Regions from separate parts of the Bradyrhizobium sp. ma5 genome, predicted to be linked through region 2. Evidence: predicted binding sites of a transcription regulator. Region 2 holds the regulator's gene; each other region holds the start of a gene.
The links. Region 2 encodes PhoB, which activates phosphate uptake and scavenging genes when phosphate is short. Its sites were predicted from a motif close to TGTCATNNANCTGTCAT; they were not measured.

Region 1: the regulator PhoB is predicted to act here: its motif matches at 2,234-2,250, upstream of phnF (phosphonate metabolism transcriptional regulator PhnF).
Region 3: the regulator PhoB is predicted to act here: its motif matches at 4,774-4,790, upstream of ppk2 (polyphosphate kinase 2).

The regions. Positions count from the first base shown of each region.
Region 1 is NZ_CP170156.1:2,528,054-2,535,173, reverse strand. It holds gene ACE103_RS11720 (carbon-phosphorus lyase complex subunit PhnI) at 1-1,084, opposite strand, end outside; gene phnH (phosphonate C-P lyase system protein PhnH) at 1,088-1,696, opposite strand; gene phnG (phosphonate C-P lyase system protein PhnG) at 1,701-2,162, opposite strand; gene phnF (phosphonate metabolism transcriptional regulator PhnF) at 2,279-3,004, shown strand; gene phnE (phosphonate ABC transporter, permease protein PhnE) at 3,082-3,930, opposite strand; gene phnE (phosphonate ABC transporter, permease protein PhnE) at 3,927-4,811, opposite strand; gene phnD (phosphonate ABC transporter substrate-binding protein) at 4,890-5,825, opposite strand; gene phnC (phosphonate ABC transporter ATP-binding protein) at 5,902-6,717, opposite strand; gene ACE103_RS11680 (chloramphenicol acetyltransferase) at 6,928-7,120, shown strand, end outside.
Region 2 is NZ_CP170156.1:785,419-792,538, forward strand. It holds gene pstS (phosphate ABC transporter substrate-binding protein PstS) at 1-889, shown strand, start outside; gene pstC (phosphate ABC transporter permease subunit PstC) at 1,119-2,108, shown strand; gene pstA (phosphate ABC transporter permease PstA) at 2,113-2,958, shown strand; gene pstB (phosphate ABC transporter ATP-binding protein PstB) at 2,955-3,773, shown strand; gene phoU (phosphate signaling complex protein PhoU) at 3,785-4,501, shown strand; gene phoB (phosphate regulon transcriptional regulator PhoB) at 4,632-5,342, shown strand; gene ACE103_RS03625 (GcrA family cell cycle regulator) at 5,578-6,090, opposite strand; gene ACE103_RS03630 (aspartate aminotransferase family protein) at 6,586-7,120, shown strand, end outside.
Region 3 is NZ_CP170156.1:2,820,368-2,827,487, reverse strand. It holds gene ACE103_RS13000 (transketolase) at 1-542, opposite strand, end outside; gene ACE103_RS12995 (Lrp/AsnC family transcriptional regulator) at 674-1,135, shown strand; gene ACE103_RS12990 (Spy/CpxP family protein refolding chaperone) at 1,400-3,025, shown strand; gene ACE103_RS12985 (hypothetical protein) at 3,098-3,406, opposite strand; gene ACE103_RS12980 (fumarylacetoacetate hydrolase family protein) at 3,536-4,708, opposite strand; gene ppk2 (polyphosphate kinase 2) at 4,856-5,818, shown strand; gene ACE103_RS12970 (transporter substrate-binding domain-containing protein) at 6,154-7,032, shown strand.

The DNA of each region.
Region 1 (7,120 bases), 1.7 Mb from region 2:
TTTCCACGGCCTCGTTGGCTTCCGCGAACTCCTGCCGCAGCTTACGGAGCAGACCGAGCTCGGACTGGAAGTCGACGTAATGCGGCAGCTTGAGATGCTCGACGAAGCCGGTCGACTGGACATTGTCGGAGTGCGACATCACGAACTCCTCGTCCTGCGCCGGCGCCGCCGCCTCCTCGCCGAGCTCGCGTGCGCGCAGCGCGCGGTCGACCAGCGCCATCGACATGGTCTTGCGCTCGCTCTGGCCGAAGGCGAGGCCATAGCCGCGGGTGAAGCACGGCGCCTCGGTGGTCGAGCCCTTGAACTGGTTGACCATCTGGCACTCGGTCAGCTCGATTGAGCCGAGCGGCACTGCGAAGCCGACATCCTCGGCTGCGAATTCGACCTCGACCTCGCCAAAGCGGATCTCGCCGGCGAAGGGATGGTTGCGGCCGTAGCCGCGCTGCGTGGAGTAGCCGAGCGCCAGCAGGAAACCCTCGTCGCCGCGCGCCAGATTCTGCAGCCGCAGATCGCGATCGGCCGGGAAGTTCAGCGGCTCGCGCGTGAGGTCGCCGACCGGTGCATCGCTATCTGCTTGCGGCGACGATTCGATCAAGCCGTCGCGACCGAGGATGTCGGTGACCCGCGGCGTCGCCGCCTGCGAGGCTTCGGCGGTCGCCGGCTGCTCCGGCACAAAACCTTCCGCGAGCTGCGGATCGAGCAGGCGATGGGTGTAGTCGAAGGTCGGCCCCAGGATCTGGCCGCCCGGAACGTCCTTGAAGGTCGAGGAGATGCGCCGCCGCACCTGCATCTCGCCGGTGTTGACCGGTTCGGTGGCTCCGAAACGCGGCAGCGTGGCACGGAAGGCGCGAACCAAGAAGATCGCCTCGATCATGTCGCCGCGTGCCTGCTTGATCGCGAGCGCCGCAAGTTCGCGATCGTAGAGCGAGCCTTCGGTCATCACGCGGTCGACGCCGAGCGCGAGCTGCTCGGAGATCTGCGCCAGCGTCACCTCGGGCACATCGCGATCGCCGCGCCGCTCATGTGCCAGCAGCCGATGAGCGTTCTCGATGGCGCGCTCGCCTCCCTTGACGGCTACATACATCGCTCACACTCCGCTTGCGATCAGCCGCGTGGTGCGCGGGATCGCGACAATATTGTCGTCGTGGACCAGCACGACGTCGATGCCGCGCGGGAACAGCGCTTCATTGATCGACAGCCGCTGGAACAGGTCGCGCGGCTTGATCATCGCCTGTAACAGCGCGCTGCCGTCGATGCCGGGCCCCTTCAGCTCGAAGGCCGGGCCCTGGGTCAGGCTGTCGACCTGCAGGATCAGCGTGGTCGAGCGGTCAGGATATTCGTTGCTGCCGAACGCGAAATGCTCGAGCGCCGGCAGGTTCGCGGCGTCGCCGATCAGCGCAAAGCTTGCGATCGCGGAATCCACGACCACCGGCGCGCTGGCGTGAAACTTCAGCCAGCGCGCGACATCCGGCGTTGCCGACATCGCGGCATCGAGCCAGATCGGCGTGTCGTGATCGAACAGCGTCAGCGCGATCGCAGCCGAGCCGCGCATCATGCCGGCGGGCGTTCCGACATCAGCGGCGACGCGCTGCACGCTGCCCGGGCGCGCCATCGCATCCATCACGGAGCGAAACGTGGATTGTGCCGACAGCACCTTGTCGGCGAAGCCTGCGGGCATTTCGGCAATCGTCGTCATTGCATCACCCCTCACCGCGCACCATCGTATAGAAATCAACCCGCGTCGCCGCGGTCTCGGCGGCCTTGCGGGTGCGTTCGGCATTCATGGCGACACGCAGCGGCGCGATCACCTTCGCTTCGACCTCGGCGGACAGCTCCGCGGATTGCACCATGGCGTCGCACAGTGCGATCATTTGCGCCTTGTGCGCGTCGCGGCCGAGCGTGTAGCCGAAGCCGACCTCACCGGTCACAAGCCGCACCGCCGCGCGCGACACCGTCGCCTCGCCGAGATTGAATGGCGCACCGTCACCGCCGATCCGCCCGCGCATCATCACGAGGCCGTTCTCCGGCTCGCGCAGGTTCTCATGGCTGGGCACCGCGATCGCCGCCAGCCTGCCTGCGATGTCGGCCGCAGCGGAGTGCGCCAGCACCGTCATCGCGGCCTTGCGCTGGGCCTGTTTGCTGTCTGGTCCGGTCGAACTCATGGTCGGATTCATGGGCAACCTTGCTTGCATCAAGTTGTCTATGATAATAGACAACTTGATAGCCGAGCGCCATGACTGTTTCGTGACAAACCGAAGATTTCTGGTATCACCGCGCCATGAGCATGCAGGAAAGTTCTGGCGTCGCCTTGTGGCGGCAAGTCGCTGACGGCATCGAGCGCGGCATCGCCGACGGCCGCTTTGCTGCGGGCGAAAAGCTGCCCGGCGAGATGGAGATCGCCGAGACTTACCGGGTCAACCGCCACACGGTGCGGCGGGCGCTCGCCGCATTGGCGGAGCGCGGCCTGGTGCGCGCCGAGCGCGGCAGCGGCACCTATGTCGAAGCTCAGCGCCTTGCCTATCCGCTACGCTCACGCACGCGATTCTCCGAGATCGTCGGCGCCGGCGGCCACGAGCCGCGCGGCCAACTGATCGATGCAGGCAGCGACGTCGCCAATCGCGAGATCGCGCGCGAGCTCGGCCTGAAGATCGGTGCGCCGCTGATCCGGATCGAGGCGGTGCGGCTCGCCGACCGGACGCCGATCTGTGTTTCGACTACCTGGCTGTCGGCCGAGCGGTTTCCCGATGCCGGCAGCGTATTCGCCGATGTTCGCTCGATGACCAAGCTGCTCGGGCATTACGGCGTGAGGGACTACCGCCGCGCCTCGACCCGAATTACCGCGGCGATTGCCGATGCGACCGACGCTGCACGGCTCGATCTGCCGCTGGGGCGGCCGGTGCTGGTGGTCGACGCCACCGACGTCGACATGCTGGACCGCCCACTGGTGACCAAGCGCTCGCGCTTTGCCGCCGAGCGCGTCGAGTTTCTCGTCGAGAATAGCTGAGCGTGCCGCCACACTGACGGTGCACCGCTTTCGCACCAACTTCTCCCACAAGGGGAGAAGGATTAGCGTTCGGCAAGCTACACCACCGCCCGTTGCCCGATGATGGCAAAGCGCAGCTTGCTCGAGATGAAGTCGATCGCGGCGACCGCGATCAGGATCATCAGGATCAGGAACGACACCTTTTGCCATTCCAGCACGCGGATCTGCTCGGCGAGCTGTAGCCCGATGCCGCCGGCGCCGACGATGCCGATGATGGTGGCCGAACGGGTGTTCGACTCGATGAAGTAGAGCAGCTGGCCGGCGATCACCGGCAGCACCTGCGGCAGCAGGCCGAAGCGGATTTCATGCAGCGCGTTGCCGCCGGAGGCGCGGATGCCCTCGACCTGCTTGCGATCCGCCGCCTCGATCGCCTCCGAGAACAGCTTTCCGAACGCGCCGAAGTCGGAGACCATGATCGCCAGCACGCCGGCGAACGGGCCGAGGCCGACGACGTTGATCCAGACCAGCGCCCAGATCAGCGTATCGACGCCACGGATCGAATCCAAGAAGCGGCGCACCGGAAAGCGGATCAGGTTCGAGGGAATGACGTTGCGCGCCGCCAGCAGGCTGACCGGCAGCGCAAAGAGCGCCGCGAGCGTGGTGCCGAGCAGCGCGATCGACAGCGTCTCGCCGAGCGCCTGCATGTAGAGCGGGAAGGATGCGCCGGGATTCGGCGGGACCATCATCATGGTGATCCAGCCGAGTTGGCTCATCCCCGTGATCAGCCTCGTCGGCGAAAAATCGAGATCGACCACGCCGTAGACGAAGATCCCGACCGCCACAGCGATCATCGCCGGCAGCGCCAGCCGCGCCGACGCCGGGCGCTCGAATACGCCGGGATATTTCGCACGCAAGTCCGCGGTGTCCGGCTTCGGCAGCTGGCTCATCGCCGGGTCTCCTTGCCGAACAGCCGGCCACGCAACCAGCCGGTCGAGATGTCGATGATGAAGACGGTGACGATGACGGTGACGAGAATGGCGCTGACGTCGGAATAGTAGAACTTGCGGATCGCGACCACGAGCTCCTGCCCGATGCCGCCGGCGCCGACGAAGCCCATCACCGACGCCTCGCGGACGTTGATCTCGAAGCGCAGCAGCGCATAGCTGGCGTAGCCCGCCGAGACCTGCGGCAACACGGCAAAGCGCATGCAGGACAGCCAGCTCGCGCCGGTGGAACGGATGCCCTCGACCGGCTTCATGTCGGCATTCTCGACGATCTCGGCGAACAGCTTGCCTAGCGCCCCGGTGGTGTGGATCGCGATCGCCAGCACGCCGGCCATCGGCCCGAGGCCGAATGCGATCACGAAGATCAGCGCGAACACGATGCCCGGCACGGTGCGGGCGAATTCGAGCAGGCGACGGATGACAAAGCGCACCCACGGCCCCGGCGAGGTGTTCTGGGCGGCGAAGAAATTCAGCGCAAACGCAAACACAGCACCAGTCAGCGTGCCGACATAGCTGATCAGGATCGTCTCGCCGAGCATCTTCAGCCATTTCTGCCAGCCCCAGAACCATTCGGGAAAATCGGTCCAGACCCGGGCGCCCGATTCGAGCGTCAGGATGCGGTCGAAATAGCTGACGAAGTTGCCGAAATAGGTGAACAGCGTGCGCAGGTTCACCTCCGCGCCGAACGCCGCGATCAGCAGCGCCGCGCAGAATATCGCCGTCGCCAGCGCGGCTTTCAGCCGTTTGCGCGCCACGGACCTGCGGTAGGCGTCTTCCAGCGTGGCCAGTTGCTGCGCCGGAAGAATGGATACGGCGGTCGCCATCGGCGCGTGCCAGTCCGGTTCGGAGTTGAGAGGAGAGAAGGCCGGGCGATCGAGCCCGGCCTTCGTGACGTCAGGCGATCAGCTCGCCTTCTTCTTGCGCAGATTGTCGACGAACTTGATCAGCTCGACGGTGCCATCCCAGTCCTTGGTGGTGGCGGGATGGAAGCCCTTCTTCTGGCCGTCGGAGAGACGCTCGAAAGCCGCCTTGTCCTTGGTCGGAGCGTCGAAGAAGGCCTTTGCGATCGCAGCCTTCAGGTCTTCCGGAAGATCGGCGTTGTAGGCGTACGGCCCGTTGATGATCGGCGCCGACTTGTGGATGATGCGGAAGTCGTCCTTCTTCATCGCCGAACCGTCGGCGTTCTTCAGCATGCCCTTGGTCAGCATTTGAGCGAGCGTAGAATCATCGTCGCTGGTCCACTGGTTGGCGGCCATGTCGACGGTGCCCTGCGCCAGCGCGAGGACCGCATTCTCGTGGCTGCCGGTGAACACGACCTTGCCGAAATAGGTGTCGGCGTCGGCGATGCCCATCTTGTCGAGCTCGAAGCGCGGCACGTTGTTGCCGGAGGTCGAGTTCGGATCGACCAGGCCGAGGTTCTTGCCCTTCAGATCGTCGACGCTCTTGTACGGGCTCGACGCCTTGACGAAGAATACAGAGTAATAGCCGGTCGAACCGTCAGCGTTGATGTCGTTGGCGAAGGCATCGGTCTTGACGCCGGTCAAGCGGGCCCGCGCGAACGAAGCCGAGCCGTAGCTGGCGATCTGGATGTTGCCGGCGCGCTGACCCTCGATAACGGCCGCGTAGTCGTTGGCAATGCGAAGCGTGACCTTCACGCCGAGTTCCTTCGACAGATAGGCCACGAACGGCGTCCAGCGCTCGGTCACGCCGGAGGCGTTCTCGGCCGGCACCACCGCGAAGGTGAGCTCGGGATATTTTGCTTTCCAGTCCTGCGCGAATGCCGAGCCCGTGAACGCCAGTGCGGCGGCGCCGGCCAGAATGATGCGACGAGTGAACATGACTACCCCTCTTTTGCAGTTATACCTGTTGGCCGGGCAAGACGCCCGGCCTCGCAGATTGGAAGATGCGCGCCGCTCAGGCTGCGGCAGCGGTGCCGAGCGCCGGAACGGTCGCGCCGTCCGGCGCGGGCATTGGCGCGCCGCCCATGACATCATTGGCCTCGAGGTCGTAGAGTTCGCGGGCGATATGGTCGGTCAGCGCTACGGGGGCGCCGTCGAACACCACGCGTCCTGCCGCCATGCCGATCAGGCGGTCGCAATAGGTCCGCGCCAGATCGAGCGAGTGCAGGTTGCAGAGCACCGTGATGCCGAAATGCTTGTTGATGCGCAGCAGCGCGTCCATCACGATCTTGGTGTTGCGCGGATCGAGCGAGGCGATCGGCTCGTCCGCAAGAATGATGTCGGGCTCCTGCACCAGCGCGCGAGCAATCGCGACTCGCTGCTGCTGGCCGCCGGACAGCTGGTCGGCGCGCTGCGCCGCGAGCTGGGCGATGTCGAACTGATCGAGCGCGGACAGCGCGAGCGCCCTGTCCTGCTCCGGCCAGACTTGCGCCAGCGAACGCCATGACGGGATCTGGGCAAGCCGGCCCATCAGCACATTGGTCAGCACGTCGAGACGGCCGACGAGATTGAACTGCTGGAAGATCATCGCCGAGCGCGCCCGCCACTGCCGCAGCGCCTTGCCGCGCAGCGCGGTGACATCGGTGCCTTCGAACAGGATACGGCCGGAGGTCGGATCGGCGAGACGGTTGATCATCCGCAGCAACGTCGACTTGCCGGCACCGGAGCGGCCGATCACGCCGACAAAGCTGCCCGGCGCGATCGAAAAGGATGCGTTATCGACTGCGGCTTTTGTGCCGAACCGGCACGTCAGACCTTCCACCACCAGCATGCAATGCTCCAACCGCGTCGTGTTGGGCCATCGCTATCCCCGGTGCTTGACAGTTATGTGACGTGGCGTTGCAGTGCGGCGATCGTCCACACCCCTCCCTTGTCGTCCGTTTGACGTCATCGCAGCGTCATGATGTTGTCATCAAGCATCCCGATGACGAGCGCGCATCTCCCCGGAAGCCAAAGATTTACAAGATTTGCGGAGGCCCCGATGGCCGGAAAAACACTCTCGGTTGTGCCGACGATGGACCCGACTGCGTCGGTGCGCGAGAGCAAGCTCGGCAAATATACCGAGGTCGGCGCACGCACGATCCTGCTTGAAGTCAGCATGGATGACTATTCCTACGTCGTGAACGACAGCCAGATCACCTACACCTCGATCGGCAAGTTCTGCTCGATCGCGG
Region 2 (7,120 bases):
TGCCTACAAAAAGGACACCGGCAATGGCCTGAACTATCAGTCGATCGGTTCCGGCGCCGGCATCAAGCAGATCCAGGCCAAGACCGTGACCTTCGGCGCCACCGACGCGCCGCTCAAGGCCGAGCAGCTCGAGAAGGACGGCCTCGTCCAGTGGCCGATGGTGATGGGCGCGATCGTTCCGGTCGTGAACGTCGAAGGCATCAAGTCGGGCGATCTCGTGCTCTCCGGCGAAGTGCTCGGCGACATCTATCTCGGCAAGATCACCAAGTGGAATGACGCGGCGATCGCCAAGCTCAATCCGAAGCTGACCCTGCCGGCCGACGCGATCACCGTCGTGCGCCGTTCGGACGGTTCGGGCACCACCTTCAACTTCACCGACTACCTCTCCAAGTCGAACGCCGACTGGAAGTCCAAGGTCGGTTCCGGCACCGCGGTCGAGTGGCCGGTCGGCGTCGGCGCCAAGGGTAACGAAGGCGTTGCCGGCAACATCAGCCAGACCAAGAACGCGATCGGCTATGTCGAATACGCCTATGCCAAGCAGAACAAGCTGACCTACACCGCGCTGGTCAACAAGGCCGGCAAGACCGTGCAGCCGACCATCGCCGCCTTCCAGGCTGCTGCGTCGAATGCCGACTGGGCCAAGGCTCCCGGCTACTACGTGATCCTGACCGACCAGCCGGGCGAAGCCTCCTGGCCGATCACCGCGGCGACCTTCATCCTGATGCACAAGGACTCGACCGACAAGGCGGCCTCGCAGGAAGCGATCAAGTTCTTCAAGTACGCCTTCGAGAAGGGTGGCAAGGCGGCCGAAGAGCTCGACTACATCCCGATGCCGGAATCGGTCGTCAAGCTGATCGAGAAGACCTGGTCCTCGGACATCAAGAGCTAAGTCAGACGTTTCGAAAACGGCCTGTGCCGCCTCCCAAGGGCGGCACAGGTCGACCGATTGAGACCCGGGCTCCATCACCGCGGCAAGAAACGCGGGGTGGGGCCGGGGGTCGCGCCCCGGGTGGCGCAAGCCGGAACGACGCCCGGTCAAATGCGTCATTGAAGATCGCTTCGGGGCGTAGCGGTTTGCGTAGCTTTCACATAGTAATGAGGGGATTGGCGTGGCAGACATGGCTGTTCAGAGCGATGTGATGGAAGCCGCGGGACCTTACGATCGCGCCAAGGCCCTCAGCGCCTTCAAGCTCGGTGATCTCACGTTCTATTGGATCACCCGGATCTCGGCGATTTCGGTTCTGTTGATCCTCGGCGGCATCATCCTGTCGCTGATCGCCGGCGCCTGGCCGGCGATGAAGGAATACGGCTTCGCCTTCCTCTGGACGCAGCGCTGGGCGCCCTCGGCCGATCCGCCGGTGCTCGGCGCGCTCGGCCCGATCTACGGCACGCTGATCACGTCCGTCATCGCGATGATGATCGCCATTCCGGTCGGCATCGGCATCGCCGTGTTCCTCACCGAACTCTGCCCGCAAATACTGCGCCGTCCGATCGGCATCGCCATCGAGCTGCTCGCCGGCATCCCCTCGATCATCTACGGCATGTGGGGCTTCTTCGTGCTGGGCCCGTTCCTGGCCAACACGTTCCAGCCCTTCATGATCAGGATCTTCGAGGGCGTCCCGGTGCTGGGTGCGGTGTTCGCAGGGCCGCCGTCCTATCTCAGCCTGTTCAACGCCGCGCTGATCCTCGCGATCATGGTGCTGCCCTTCATCACCGCGATCTCGGTCGACGTGTTCAAGACCGTGCCGCCGGTCCTGAAGGAAGCCGCCTACGGCATGGGCTGCACCACCTGGGAAGTCGTCCGCAACGTCGTGATCCCGTACACCCGCGTCGGGGTGATCGGCGGCATCATGCTGGCGCTCGGCCGCGCACTCGGCGAGACCATGGCGGTGACCTTCATCATCGGCAACTCGTTCCGCATCTCGTCGTCGATCTTCGCGCCGGGCACCACGATCTCGGCGGCGATCGCCAGCGAATTCGCCGAGAGCGACGGCTTGCACCAGTCCGGCCTGATCCTGCTCGGCCTCCTGCTGTTCGTGCTGACCTTCTTCGTGCTCGCCGGCGCCCGGCTGATGCTGATGCGGCTTGAAAAGAAGGCGGGGAAATAGCGCCATGAACCCGATCTACAAATCCCGCCGTCGCAGCGACATCGTCATTCGCGCACTCTGTGTCGGTGCGGCGCTGTTCGGCGTCACCTGGCTGGCGCTGATCCTGTTCACGCTGCTCTATAACGGCCTTGCCGGCCTCAGCGTGCAGCTGTTCACCCAGAACACGCCGCCGCCCGGTTCGACCGACGGCGGCCTGCTCAACGCCATTGTCGGCTCGGTCATCATGACCGTGATCGGCGTTGGCATCGGCGCGCCGCTCGGCCTGTTCGCCGGCACCTACCTCGCCGAATACGGGAAGCACGACAAGCTCACCTCGGTGATCCGCTTCATCAACGACATCCTGCTCAGCGCGCCCTCGATCATCATCGGCTTGTTTATCTATGGTGCGGTGGTGGTGCCGATGCGCGGCTTCTCGGCGATTGCGGGTGCGCTCGCGCTCGCCGTGATCGTGATCCCGGTCGTGGTGCGCACCACCGAAGACATGCTGCTGCTGGTGCCCAATCCGCTGCGCGAGGCAGCCTCCGCGCTCGGCCTGCCGCGTTCGCTGGTGATCAAGCGGATCGCTTATCGTGCTGCGCGTAGCGGCTTGATCACCGGCGTGCTGCTGGCGACCGCCCGTGTCGCCGGTGAAACCGCGCCGCTGCTGTTCACCGCGCTGTCGAACCAGTTCTTCAGCTGGGATTTGACCAAGACGATGGCCAACCTGCCGGTGACCATCAACAACTTCGTGCAGAGCCCCTACGCCTACTGGAAAGAGCTGGCGTGGAGCGGTGCGCTGCTCATCACCTTCACTGTGCTCGCGCTGAATATCGGCGCGCGTATCCTTGGTGCCGAAAGGGCCACAAAATGACCGAGCTTTCCGTCTCCACGACCGTCGCGAGCCACGTTCCCCAGGTTCCGCTGCCGGAAGCGCCGCCGAAAGTCACGGTGCGCAACCTCAACTTCTATTACGGCGAGCACCACGCGCTGAAGAACATCAACCTGACGCTCGGCACCAACCGCGTCACGGCGTTCATCGGCCCGTCGGGCTGCGGCAAGTCGACCCTGCTGCGGATCTTCAACCGGATGTACGACCTTTATCCGGGCCAGCGCGCGGTCGGCCAGCTGATGCTGGACCAGACCAACATTCTCGATCCCAAGCTCGACCTCAATTTGCTGCGCGCGCGGGTCGGTATGGTGTTCCAGAAGCCGACGCCGTTCCCGATGACGATCTACGAGAACATCGCCTTCGGCATCCGCCTCTACGAGAAGATCTCGAAGTCCGAGATGGACGATCGGGTCGAGAAGGCGCTGCGCGGCGGCGCGCTGTGGAACGAGGTCAAGGACAAGCTGAACGCCTCCGGCCTGTCGCTCTCCGGCGGCCAGCAGCAGCGCCTGTGCATCGCGCGCACCGTGGCGGTGCGGCCCGAGGTGATCCTGTTCGACGAGCCGTGCTCGGCGCTCGATCCGATCTCGACCGCCAAGGTCGAGGAGCTGATCCAGGAACTCTCAGAGGACTACACGATCGCGATCGTTACCCACAACATGCAGCAGGCGGCGCGCGTCTCCGACAAGACCGCCTTCATGTATCTCGGCGAGCTGATCGAGTTCGACGACACCAACAAGATATTCACCTCGCCGAGCGATCGACGGACTCAGGATTACATCACCGGCCGGTTCGGCTGAGGAGATACAAGATGGCTTCTGAACATACCGCCAAGGCATTCGACAGCGACCTGCAGGAGTTGACTCGCCTGGTCGCCGAGATGGGCGGCCTCGTCGAGCGGATGATCACCGAGTCGGTCGACGCGCTGATCCGTCGCGACGTCGCGCTCGGCAAGCGCGTGGTCGCCGCCGACATCGAGATCGACAATCTGCAGCGCGTCATCGAAGAGCGCGCGGTGCTGACGATCGCCCGCCGCCAGCCGATGGCGATCGACCTGCGCGAAATCGTCAGCGCGATGCGCGTCGCCACCGACCTCGAGCGGATCGGCGACCTCGCCAAGAACATGGGCAAGCGCGTCGCGGCGCTGGAGAGCGATTTCCAGCCGCTGAAGCTGATCCGCGGCCTGGAGCACATGACCGACCTCGTGCTGTCGCAGGTCAAGTCGGTGCTCGACGCCTATGCCGCGCACGATCTGCCGGCGGCGATGAACGTCTGGAAGGGTGACGAGGAGGTCGATGCGATCTGCACCTCGCTGTTCCGCGAGCTCTTGACCTACATGATGGAGGATCCGCGCAACATCTCGTTCTGTATCCATCTGATGTTCTGCGCCAAGAACATCGAGCGGATCGGCGATCACGCCACCAACATCGCCGAGACGGTGTTCTACATGATCGAGGGCCAGCAGATCACCGACAAGCGCCCGAAGGGCGACATGACCAACTTTGCCACCACGGTGCCGGGTACCTAGGACATGATCCGCAGGCGCGGAGCCGGATTGTCTTCACGACAAGTCGTTTCCGCGGGGGTTGTGCTCAGGAAAGTAAGCGTTTCGGTTTGCGTCTGGGCAACGGATCATCACAGAGAGAGAACTTAAACCGATGAGCGCACGCATTCTGGTAGTCGAAGACGAGGAAGCGCTGACGACATTGTTGCGCTACAACCTCGATGCGGAAGGCTACGATGTCGAAACGGTGGGGCGCGGCGACGATGCCGATACCCGCCTGAAGGAGCGCGTTCCCGACCTCGTGGTGCTGGACTGGATGCTGCCGGGCCTGTCCGGCATCGAGCTGTGCCGCCGCCTGCGGGCGCGGCCCGAGACCAAGCAGCTTCCGATCATCATGCTGACCGCGCGCGGCGAGGAGAGCGAGCGCGTGCGCGGGCTTGCCACCGGCGCCGACGACTACATCGTCAAGCCGTTCTCGGTGCCGGAACTGCTGGCGCGGGTGAAGGGCCTGCTGCGTCGTGCGAGCCCGGAGCGGCTTGCGACCGTGCTGACCTATGGCGACATCGAGCTCGACCGCGAGAAGCGCCGCGTGGCGCGCTCGGGACGTCCGATCGATCTCGGTCCGACCGAGTATCGGCTGCTCGAATTCTTCCTCGAACATCCCGGCCGCGTGTTCAGCCGCGAGCAGCTGCTCGACAGCGTCTGGGGCCGCGACATCTATATCGATGAGCGTACCGTCGACGTGCATATCGGCCGCCTGCGCAAGCTGCTCAATCCGGGCCGCGAGCAGGATCCGATCCGCACCGTGCGCGGCGCCGGCTACGCGCTCGACGATCGCTTCGCGAAGGCCGAGCCGCAGCCGTAGGCTGGCAGGCGATCGCAAACCACAACACGGCGTCGTCCCGGCGAAAGCCGGGACCCATAACCACGATGGGTGTTGTTAGAAAGCCGTCTGGTCGCTTGCCGATTGCGTCGGCCGCGGCGTATGGGTCCCGGCTTTCGCCGGGACGACGCGGTGGATGTATCCGGGCTACGAGCCACAAAAAAATCCCCGCTTTCGCGGGGATTTGTTTTTGCAGTCCAGGCAGTTTCCCGAGTGCTTACTTGATCTGTGGCTTCGCCGACGGCCGGCGGCGATCGCCGGCCGGCTGATAGGCGACGCGCGAGTGGTGCGCGCAATAGGGCAGGCCGCCGAGCGCCTTGCCGCCGCAGAAGAAGAATTCCGGGCTCGAGGGATCGCCGACCGGCCAATGGCATGTGGCCTCGTTGAGCTCGAGCAGCGACAGCCGCTGGCTCATCGGCACCACGTTGTCGAAGGAGATCGGATCCGGCTCCATCTCGACCTCGAAGGCATGCGCAAGGGCGGTGTTGCCGCGCGAGACCGGGCGCGCCACCCGCATCATGTGCTGGGCGGGGCGGGCCTTGCGCTGCCGCGGCGCAGCCGTGGAGGGAGCCTTGGCGCGGCCGGAGAGTCCGAGCCGATGCACTTTGCCGATCACGGCGTTTCGCGTCACATTGCCAAGTTCCGCCGCGATCTGGCTGGCCGAGAGGCCGGATTCCCAGAGCTTCTTCAGCTGCTCGACGCGATCGTCGGACCATGTCAATACAGTCATCACATTCTTCCTTTCGCATGGCGCCGGCCACTCATCGGAGCGGCGCTGCGAGCCAATCTGGACAAATATCCCTGCGGCCAGAATCCCTTAGCCCTCGCCGGGCACGGTGTTGCGCCCGAACGTTTACGCGAGAACGAAGGCTACTTAGAGGGTCCAGTACTGCCGCACGAGATGTCGTACCCGACAGGCCAAACGCTACAATATGGCGTGACTCTGGCGCAAGAGTCCGCGGCCGTGCGTCCACATGTTCCCACAAAGTTAAGCATTGCTATGAGGCTTTTCCACCGCACCGGAATGCTCCGGATTGCGCTGGTTTCGCATTGCAGGAAGGCCGGCAAAGGCCGGCTCCTGGCGATTGACACTGACCGGCCGCCGCATAGAATGACCCACACGTGCCGCCCGCAAAGGCGGCCGTTTTGTTTTCCGAAGCTGGCGGTTGCTGCGTTGGCGTCAAGGCGCGCAGCAATTGACGGCTTTAAAACGGCAGTGAACGCCATGACCAACGCCTCGTCGCATCTGCTCCCCGTCTTCGCCCGGGTCGATCTCGGCTTCGAGCGCGGCGAGGGCGCCTGGCTGATCGCAACCAACGGCGACCGCTATCTCGATTTCACCTCGGGTGTCGCGGTGAACGCGCTCGGACATGCGCATCCGCATCTGGTCAAGGCGCTGCAGGAGCAGGCGACCAAGCTCTGGCACATGTCGAACCTGTTCAAGAGCCCGGACGGCGAGGTGCTGGCCGCGCGGCTGTGCGAGCAGAGCTTTGCCGACTTGGTGTTCTTCTGCAATTCCGGCGCGGAAGCGATGGAGGGCGTGATCAAGCTGGTCCGCCACTATCACTTCTCCAAGGGCCATCCCGAGCGCTACCGCATCATCACCTTCGAAGGCGCCTTCCACGGCCGCACGCTGGGCACGCTGGCTGCGACCGGCTCGGCGAAATATCTCGAAGGCTTCGGCCCGCCGATGGACGGCTTCGACCAGGTGCCGCACGGCGACATCGAGGCGGTGAAGAAGGCGATCGGTCCCCACACCG
Region 3 (7,120 bases), 2.0 Mb from region 2:
CGCAAACCGTGCTTCCAGCCCTCGAGCAGCGCCTCGAAGATGTTGCCCTCGTCCATCTCGGCGTCGCCGACCAGCGCGATCATGCGCCCTTCGGCTCGGTCCTGCATCCAGCCATGCGCCTTGACGTAGTCCTGCACCAGCGAGGCGAACAGCGTCTGCGCCACGCCGAGCCCGACCGAACCGGTGGAGAAGTCGACGTCGTCGACATCCTTGGTGCGCGACGGATAGGACTGCGCGCCCTTGTAGCCGCGGAAGTTTTCCAGCTTGTCGCGGGTCTGGTGGCCGAACAGATACTGGATCGCATGGAACACCGGGCTCGCATGCGGCTTCACCGCGACGCGGTCCTGCGGACGCAGCACCGAGAAATACAGCGCCGACATGATGTTGGCGAGCGAGGCCGACGAGGCCTGATGGCCCCCGACTTTCAGCCCGTCGGCAGATGGCCGCACATGGTTGGCATGGTGGATGGTCCACGACGACAGCCACAGCACCTTTCGGGCCAGGGCTGTGAGCATGTCGAGGCGTTCAGGCGCGATTCCCATGGCAATACTCCGGGCGAATATGTCGGATGTTACTGCCGCGGGGACCGCCGAAAATCTCAATTCCGCGCGACAGCACAGGAAAAATTGGGATAAATTCCCACGATCCAGCCTCAACTAACGAGTTCATCCCAATGCCTGCCCTCGACGCCATCGACCGCAAGATCCTGAGTCTGCTCCAGACCGACAGCCGCATGACCATGCAGGAGCTCGCCGACAAGGTCGGGCTGTCGGTGTCGCCGTGCCACCGCCGGGTCAAGCTGCTCGAGGAGCGCGGCGTGATCTCTCGCTACATCGCGACCGTCGACCAGAAATCGCTCGGGCTGCACGTCTCGGTCTTCATCTCGATCAAGCTCGCTCGCCAGAAGGAGGAAGACCTCAACCGCTTCGCGCGCGCGATCTCGAAATGGGATGAGGTGCTCGAGTGCTATTTGATGACCGGCAACCGCGACTACCTGCTGCGCGTGGTCGCCGCCGACCTCTCCTCCTATGAAGCGTTCCTGAAGAACAAGCTGACCCGGCTCGACGGCATCGCTTCGATCGAGTCGAGCTTTGCACTGAGCCAGGTGAAGTATTCGACGGCATTGCCGGTGTGAGGGCGTTGGTTGGTAACTCCAATCGGGCCAACACCACCGCGTCGTCCTGGCGAAAGCCAGGACCCATAACCACCGAATTTGGTTGTGAAGGGAAACTGGCCCCAGCGTCATGCAACGACGAACAATTGGGGTAATGGGTCCTGGCCTTCGCCAGGACGACGATGCTGCAAATTAAATCGTCGCGACCGGATCGCCCGCGGGAACCCGGCGGCGGCGTTCGATGTTGATGTCAGGCATCACTGACTATCCGAAGGGTGAGGACAGATGCTGAGGGCTGCCCGCTGCAAACATACCGTGCTGGCGCTCGCCGCGATCCTCGCAGTCGCGGCATCGGCCGCGCTGTTCGCGGGCAGCGCCTATGCCGCTCGCGGTGGCGGCGGTGGCCACGGTGGTGGAGGTCATGGCGGTGGCGGCTTTCATGGTGGTGGGGGCGGATTTCATGGCGGCGGTGGCGGCTTCCATGGCGGCGGTTTCCACGGCGGTGGATTTCATGCCGGCGGCGCGCGTGGCGGCGGCTTTCACACCATCCATCCCGCTGCAAGGGGAGGCATGAGGCTCGGCGGTGGCTCCGGCGCGCGTCATAACCAATTCCGGCCCGCCGCTCATGCCGCGCGCGGCGCGCCGAGCGTAGCCGCCGGTCGTCATGCCGCCTCGCCCGCCGCGATGCGCCACAATGCGAACGCCGTGGGCCACTCGTTGGCCTCGCATCAGATCCGCACCGCGATGCAGAGGCCGGGCGGTTTGCGGAATCCGATGGCGCGCGCCGCGATCATGACGGCCGCCGCCGGGGCGACCTGGGGATATCACAACCGCAATGGCGGCTGGTGGTGGCGCCATCCGCATGGCGGGTTCGGCTGGGTCGGTCCGGTATTCTGGCCCTATGCCTATTACGATCTCTATGACTATGCCTGGTGGGGCGATGACTACGACCCATACTTCTGGGACTATGGCTATGGCGACATCTATACCGGTCTGTTCGGCCCGTACGATTACAATGCGCTGAGCGGCTATGCCGATTACCTGCCGAGCCGCGGCAGCTCGCGACAGCCGACCGCGTCCAACAGCGACCGCGCGGCTGCGACGACGACGCTCGCCGACATGTGCGGCAGCGACAGAAGCGACATCGCGGGCTTCCCGATCGAGCAATTCCGCAGCGCCATTCAGCCCAATGCGGAGCAGAGCGCAGCGCTCGACGAACTCGCCAGCGCCTCGCAGAAGGCGTCGGAGACCATTCTCAATTCATGTCCCAGGGACGTGCCGCTGACCGCGCCGAGCCGCCTCGTCGCGATGCAGCAGCGCCTCCAGGCCATGCGCGACGCGGTCGGCATTCTTCAGCCGGCGCTGCAGAAGTTCTACGGGCTGCTCAGCGACGACCAGAAAGCTAAGGTGACGGCGCTGGCAGCGGATCAGCGCCGCACCAGGCGTGAGGCGACGGCGGACAACGGAAACTGCAATACGGCGCAGCCCGCGACCATCGTTTGGCCGGGCGAGGTCATCGAACGCGACGTCAAGCCGACCGACGCGCAGCGGGCGAGCCTCGATGCCTTGCGCGATGCGGCGACAAAAGCCGAGGACACCCTGAAATCGTCCTGCCCGCCCACCGACGCACGCACGCCGCCGGCACGCCTTGCCGCGGCCGAAGCCAGATTGGATTCGATGCTGCAGGCGATCGGCACGGTGCGTCCGGCGCTGGACAGCTTCTACAGCGCGCTCAGCGACGAGCAGAAGGCCGCGTTCGACGCTGTTGGCCCCGAGCGGGACGGCGGCAGGATCGCCAACGCCGCAATGACCGCCGCAGGCGGCGACGAGCCGGCGCGAGGTCATCATCGCCGCCATCACCGTCATGGCCCGAACATCGGCGGCATGATCTTCCGGATGATCGGCTTGTAGGGCTCGCCATCGCCTCGCGCGTATGGCGGTGACACCACCCCGCGATATCCCAGCGGGGCAACCAGCCGGAGGCTACGGCGCAATCCACATGCCAACCACGATGATGGCCAGTGCAACGGCAATCACCAGCATGTCGGTCGTGAGCCAATCAGGCATTCCATTCGATGGCTGCTCGCTCATGTCCGCGACTCCTTCTGTTCGCGCCGAGCCAGTATGCTGAAGCGAAGCAGCGCAAATGAGGATGAACTGGATCACATAAGGGCGCGACAAGCGGTCGCTGCGAATTTCATGCATCCGCGCGCCCTCAAGTTGCAGCACGCGATTGATCTGCCGCGCAGGTTTCTGAACATGTTCGACAACGCCGGCGGCGACGGCAAGCACGATAGCACTTTAGCCGAAGGCGTAACCCACCGTGTCGCACGGCAAGATAGTGGGTTACGCGGAGTTTATCATCGGGCCGCCCTTCGGGCGGACCCGTTGGCTAACCCACCCTACGCGCTGCGCTCATCCTCACAGCACCTTGCGCTGCGCCAAGTTCTTCATCAGCGCGCCAACGCCGAAGGTCCAGGGCTCGCATTCGTCGCTGCCCCGCATGCGGTTGACGAGCTTGCCGAGCTGCGGCGCGGCAATGGTTACGATGTCGTCGCGCTTGTGGGTGAAGCCTTCGCCCTTGGCGTCGCGGTCCTTCACCGGTGCGAACATTGTGCCGAGGAACAGCGCAAATCCATCGGGATACTGATGCACGGGGCCGATGGTCTGGGCGACCAGATCGGTGGGGTCGCGGCTGATCTTGCTGATCGAGGAATGGCCCTCGAGCACGAAGCCGTCGGCGCCCTTCACGGTGAGGCCGACATCCATCTTCCTGACGTCGTCGAGCGAGAAGGTCCCGTCGAACAACCGGAGCAGCGGGCCGATCGCGCAGGAGGCGTTGTTGTCCTTGGCCTTCGACAGCAACAGCGCCGAGCGGCCTTCGAAATCGCGCAGGTTGACGTCGTTGCCGAGCGCGGCGCCGACGATCTTGCCGGCGCCGGATACGATGAGCACGACCTCCGGCTCCGGATTGTTCCAGGTCGATTTCGGATGCAGCCCGGCATCCATGCCCGTGCCGACCGAGGACAGCGTCGGCGCCTTGGTGAACACTTCGGCATCGGGACCGATGCCGACCTCGAGATACTGGCTCCAGGCGTTCTGGTCGATCAGCACCTGCTTCAACCGCATCGCCGGCTCGGAGCCCGGCTTCAACTTGGACAGATCGTCACCGACGAGGCGCACCACCTCCTTGCGGATGGCCTCCGCCGATGACGGGTTGCCGCGTGCGCGCTCCTCGATCACGCGTTCCAGCATCGAGATCGCAAAGGTGACGCCGGCGGCCTTCAGCACCTGCAGGTCGACTGGCGCCAGCAGATGCGGTTTTGTCACGTCGCGTCCGTCGGGCGGTGTGTTGGCGAGGATCGTCTCGAAATCGCCGATCCGCTCGCCGCGCGTGGCACGCAACGCGGCGGCGGGATCGGCCTCCTCGCACAGCGCGCTTACGGTGGGGAAACGCGCGGTGACGTCGAACACGCCGTCACCCCGCACCGCGACCACGGCGGGTCCGCCGGCCTGCGGCAGCCAGACCCGTCCGACCAGCGTGCCGGCGGTGCCGTCCTCCGGCAGGACGTCTTTTGGCGCGAGCGAAATCATCGGCGTCTCCTTTTTTGATCTTGTCAGCGCTTGTTAGCACAGTCCGCGCGCTTGCGTGAAACAGCGGTCATGCCGTTGTCATAGAGGGGTAACATCGCCCGTCAATGCTCCCGTCGATCCATCTAACATACTGAAAGACGGACCTTCATGACCGCCTCCGACCTCACCGACGACGCCACCCGAGATGAAGCCTTGCGCGACGAAGCCTCCCGCGACGAAGCCTTGCGCGCCCGCATCCATCAGGAGATGGCCGACAGCCTCGACGAGGAACTCGAGCTCGAGCTCGACGACATGAGGCTTGACGAGCTCGACCACGACGGCGTCGCCGGACAGCCGACGATCGACCGTAAGCTCTACTTCCGCGAACTGCTGCGGTTGCAGGGCGAGCTCGTCAAGCTGCAGGACTGGGTGCAGCACGAGAAGCAGAAGGTCGTGGTGCTGTTCGAGGGCCGCGATTCCGCCGGCAAGGGCGGCGTCATCAAGCGCATCACCCAGCGGCTCAACCCGCGCATCTGCCGCGTTGCGGCTCTGCCGGCGCCGAACGAGCGCGAACGCACGCAATGGTACTTCCAGCGCTATGTTTCGCACTTGCCGGCCGGCGGTGAGATCGTGCTGTTCGACCGCAGCTGGTACAACCGCGCCGGCGTCGAGAAGGTGATGGGGTTCTGTAACGACGAGCAGTATGAGGAATTCTTCAAGTCGGTGCCGGAATTCGAGCGCATGCTGATCCGCTCCGGCACGATCCTCTTGAAATACTGGTTCTCGATCACCGACGAGGAACAGGCGTTTCGCTTCTCGATGCGGATCCACGATCCGCTGAAGCAGTGGAAGCTGAGCCCGATGGATGTCGAGGCGCGGACCCGCTGGGAGCTCTACACCAAGGCCAAGGAGACCATGCTGGAGCGCACCCATCTGCGGGACTCGCCGTGGTGGATCGTCGATGCCGTCGACAAGAAGCGCGCCCGGCTCAACTGCATCTCGCATTTGTTGACCCAGATCCCCTATCAGCAGGTCACCCACCAACCGGTGGTGCTGCCGCCGCGGGTGCGCAACCCCGACTATCACCGCGGCCCGATCCCGCCCGAGATGTACGTGCCGGGACGGTATTGATGCTGGTCGTTTCTCTCTCCCCGTTCCTACGGGGAGAGAGAAACACGTCCGCGCAATTTCGGAATAATAGAATAGTGCCACTGATTTGCCCGACATGTCAAGTTGACGTGTCGAATGCAGGTACGCCTCCGGCTACTGTGCATGGGGTTGTTTTCGATATTTTGGCAGGGCGCCCCTGCGGAGGCGGGCTAGATGCGATTAGCCTGCCGCAAGCTGGGCGAGCTGAAGAGATAGGCATCTCCCCTTCGCCACGCCTACCAATGGCGCAGGTGTGCGCCCTTGCTGGCACCGGAACCCGACGCTAGGCTTCCTCAATCTGGTGCAGGGAGGCCCGCTTGACTCAATCCGACGACATCGCAATTTCCGAAGATCGCCGCGACGCGCTGCGCTATGCGCTCGGGATCGGCAGCGGCGCGGCACTCGCGGCCGCCATGGCAACCCCGGCTGCGGCGCAGACCCAGGCCGACAACACGCTCGACCGCATCAGGGCCAACAAGGTGCTGCGGATTGCGGTGCTGCCGGGCGAGTTGCCCTATTTCAACAAGGACCTCGCCACCGGCACCTGGTCCGGCTTCTCCATCGAGATGGCCAACGACCTTGCCAAGCTGCTCGACGTCAAGCTGGAATATGTCGAGTCGACCTACGGCAATTCAATTCTCGATTTGCAGGCCAACAAGATCGATCTCGGCTTTGCGCTCAACCCGACCCCGCAGCGGGCGCTGGTGGTGGACTTCACCAGCCTGGTGTTCCCGCATCCGTTCGGCGCGATGCTGAAGAAGGGGCTGGAGGCCAAGACCTGGGCCGACATCAACAAGCCCGAGGTCAAGATCGCGGTTGACGTCGGCTCGGCCAACGAGGCGGTGGCCCGGCGCTTCGCGCCGAACGCCACCATCAAGTCGCTGAAGTCGCGCGACGAGGTGATGCTGGAAATGTCGTCGGGCCGCGTCGATTGCGTCGTCAACGCACTGGTGCTCGGGCTGACCGCGATCGCCAAGAACCCGAACCTCGGCACCTACAAGATCCTGGCCTCGCCCTCGGTGACGATCGCAAGCGGCACAGCGGTGCGGCGCGAACAGGACAAGCGCTGGCGCGATTTCCTGTCGGTGTGGATCGACTACAACCGCGGCATCGGCCAGATGCGCGAATGGTTCGTCAAAGGCCTCGGCCTCGCCGGCGTCAAGCCGGAGGACGTGCCGGTGGAGCTGAGTATTTAGAGCGCGTCTTTATCGATCACATTGCGGCTTCTTCACCTCTCCTCGCTCTTTCGCGGGGAGAGGTCGGATCGCATCGCAGATGCGGTCC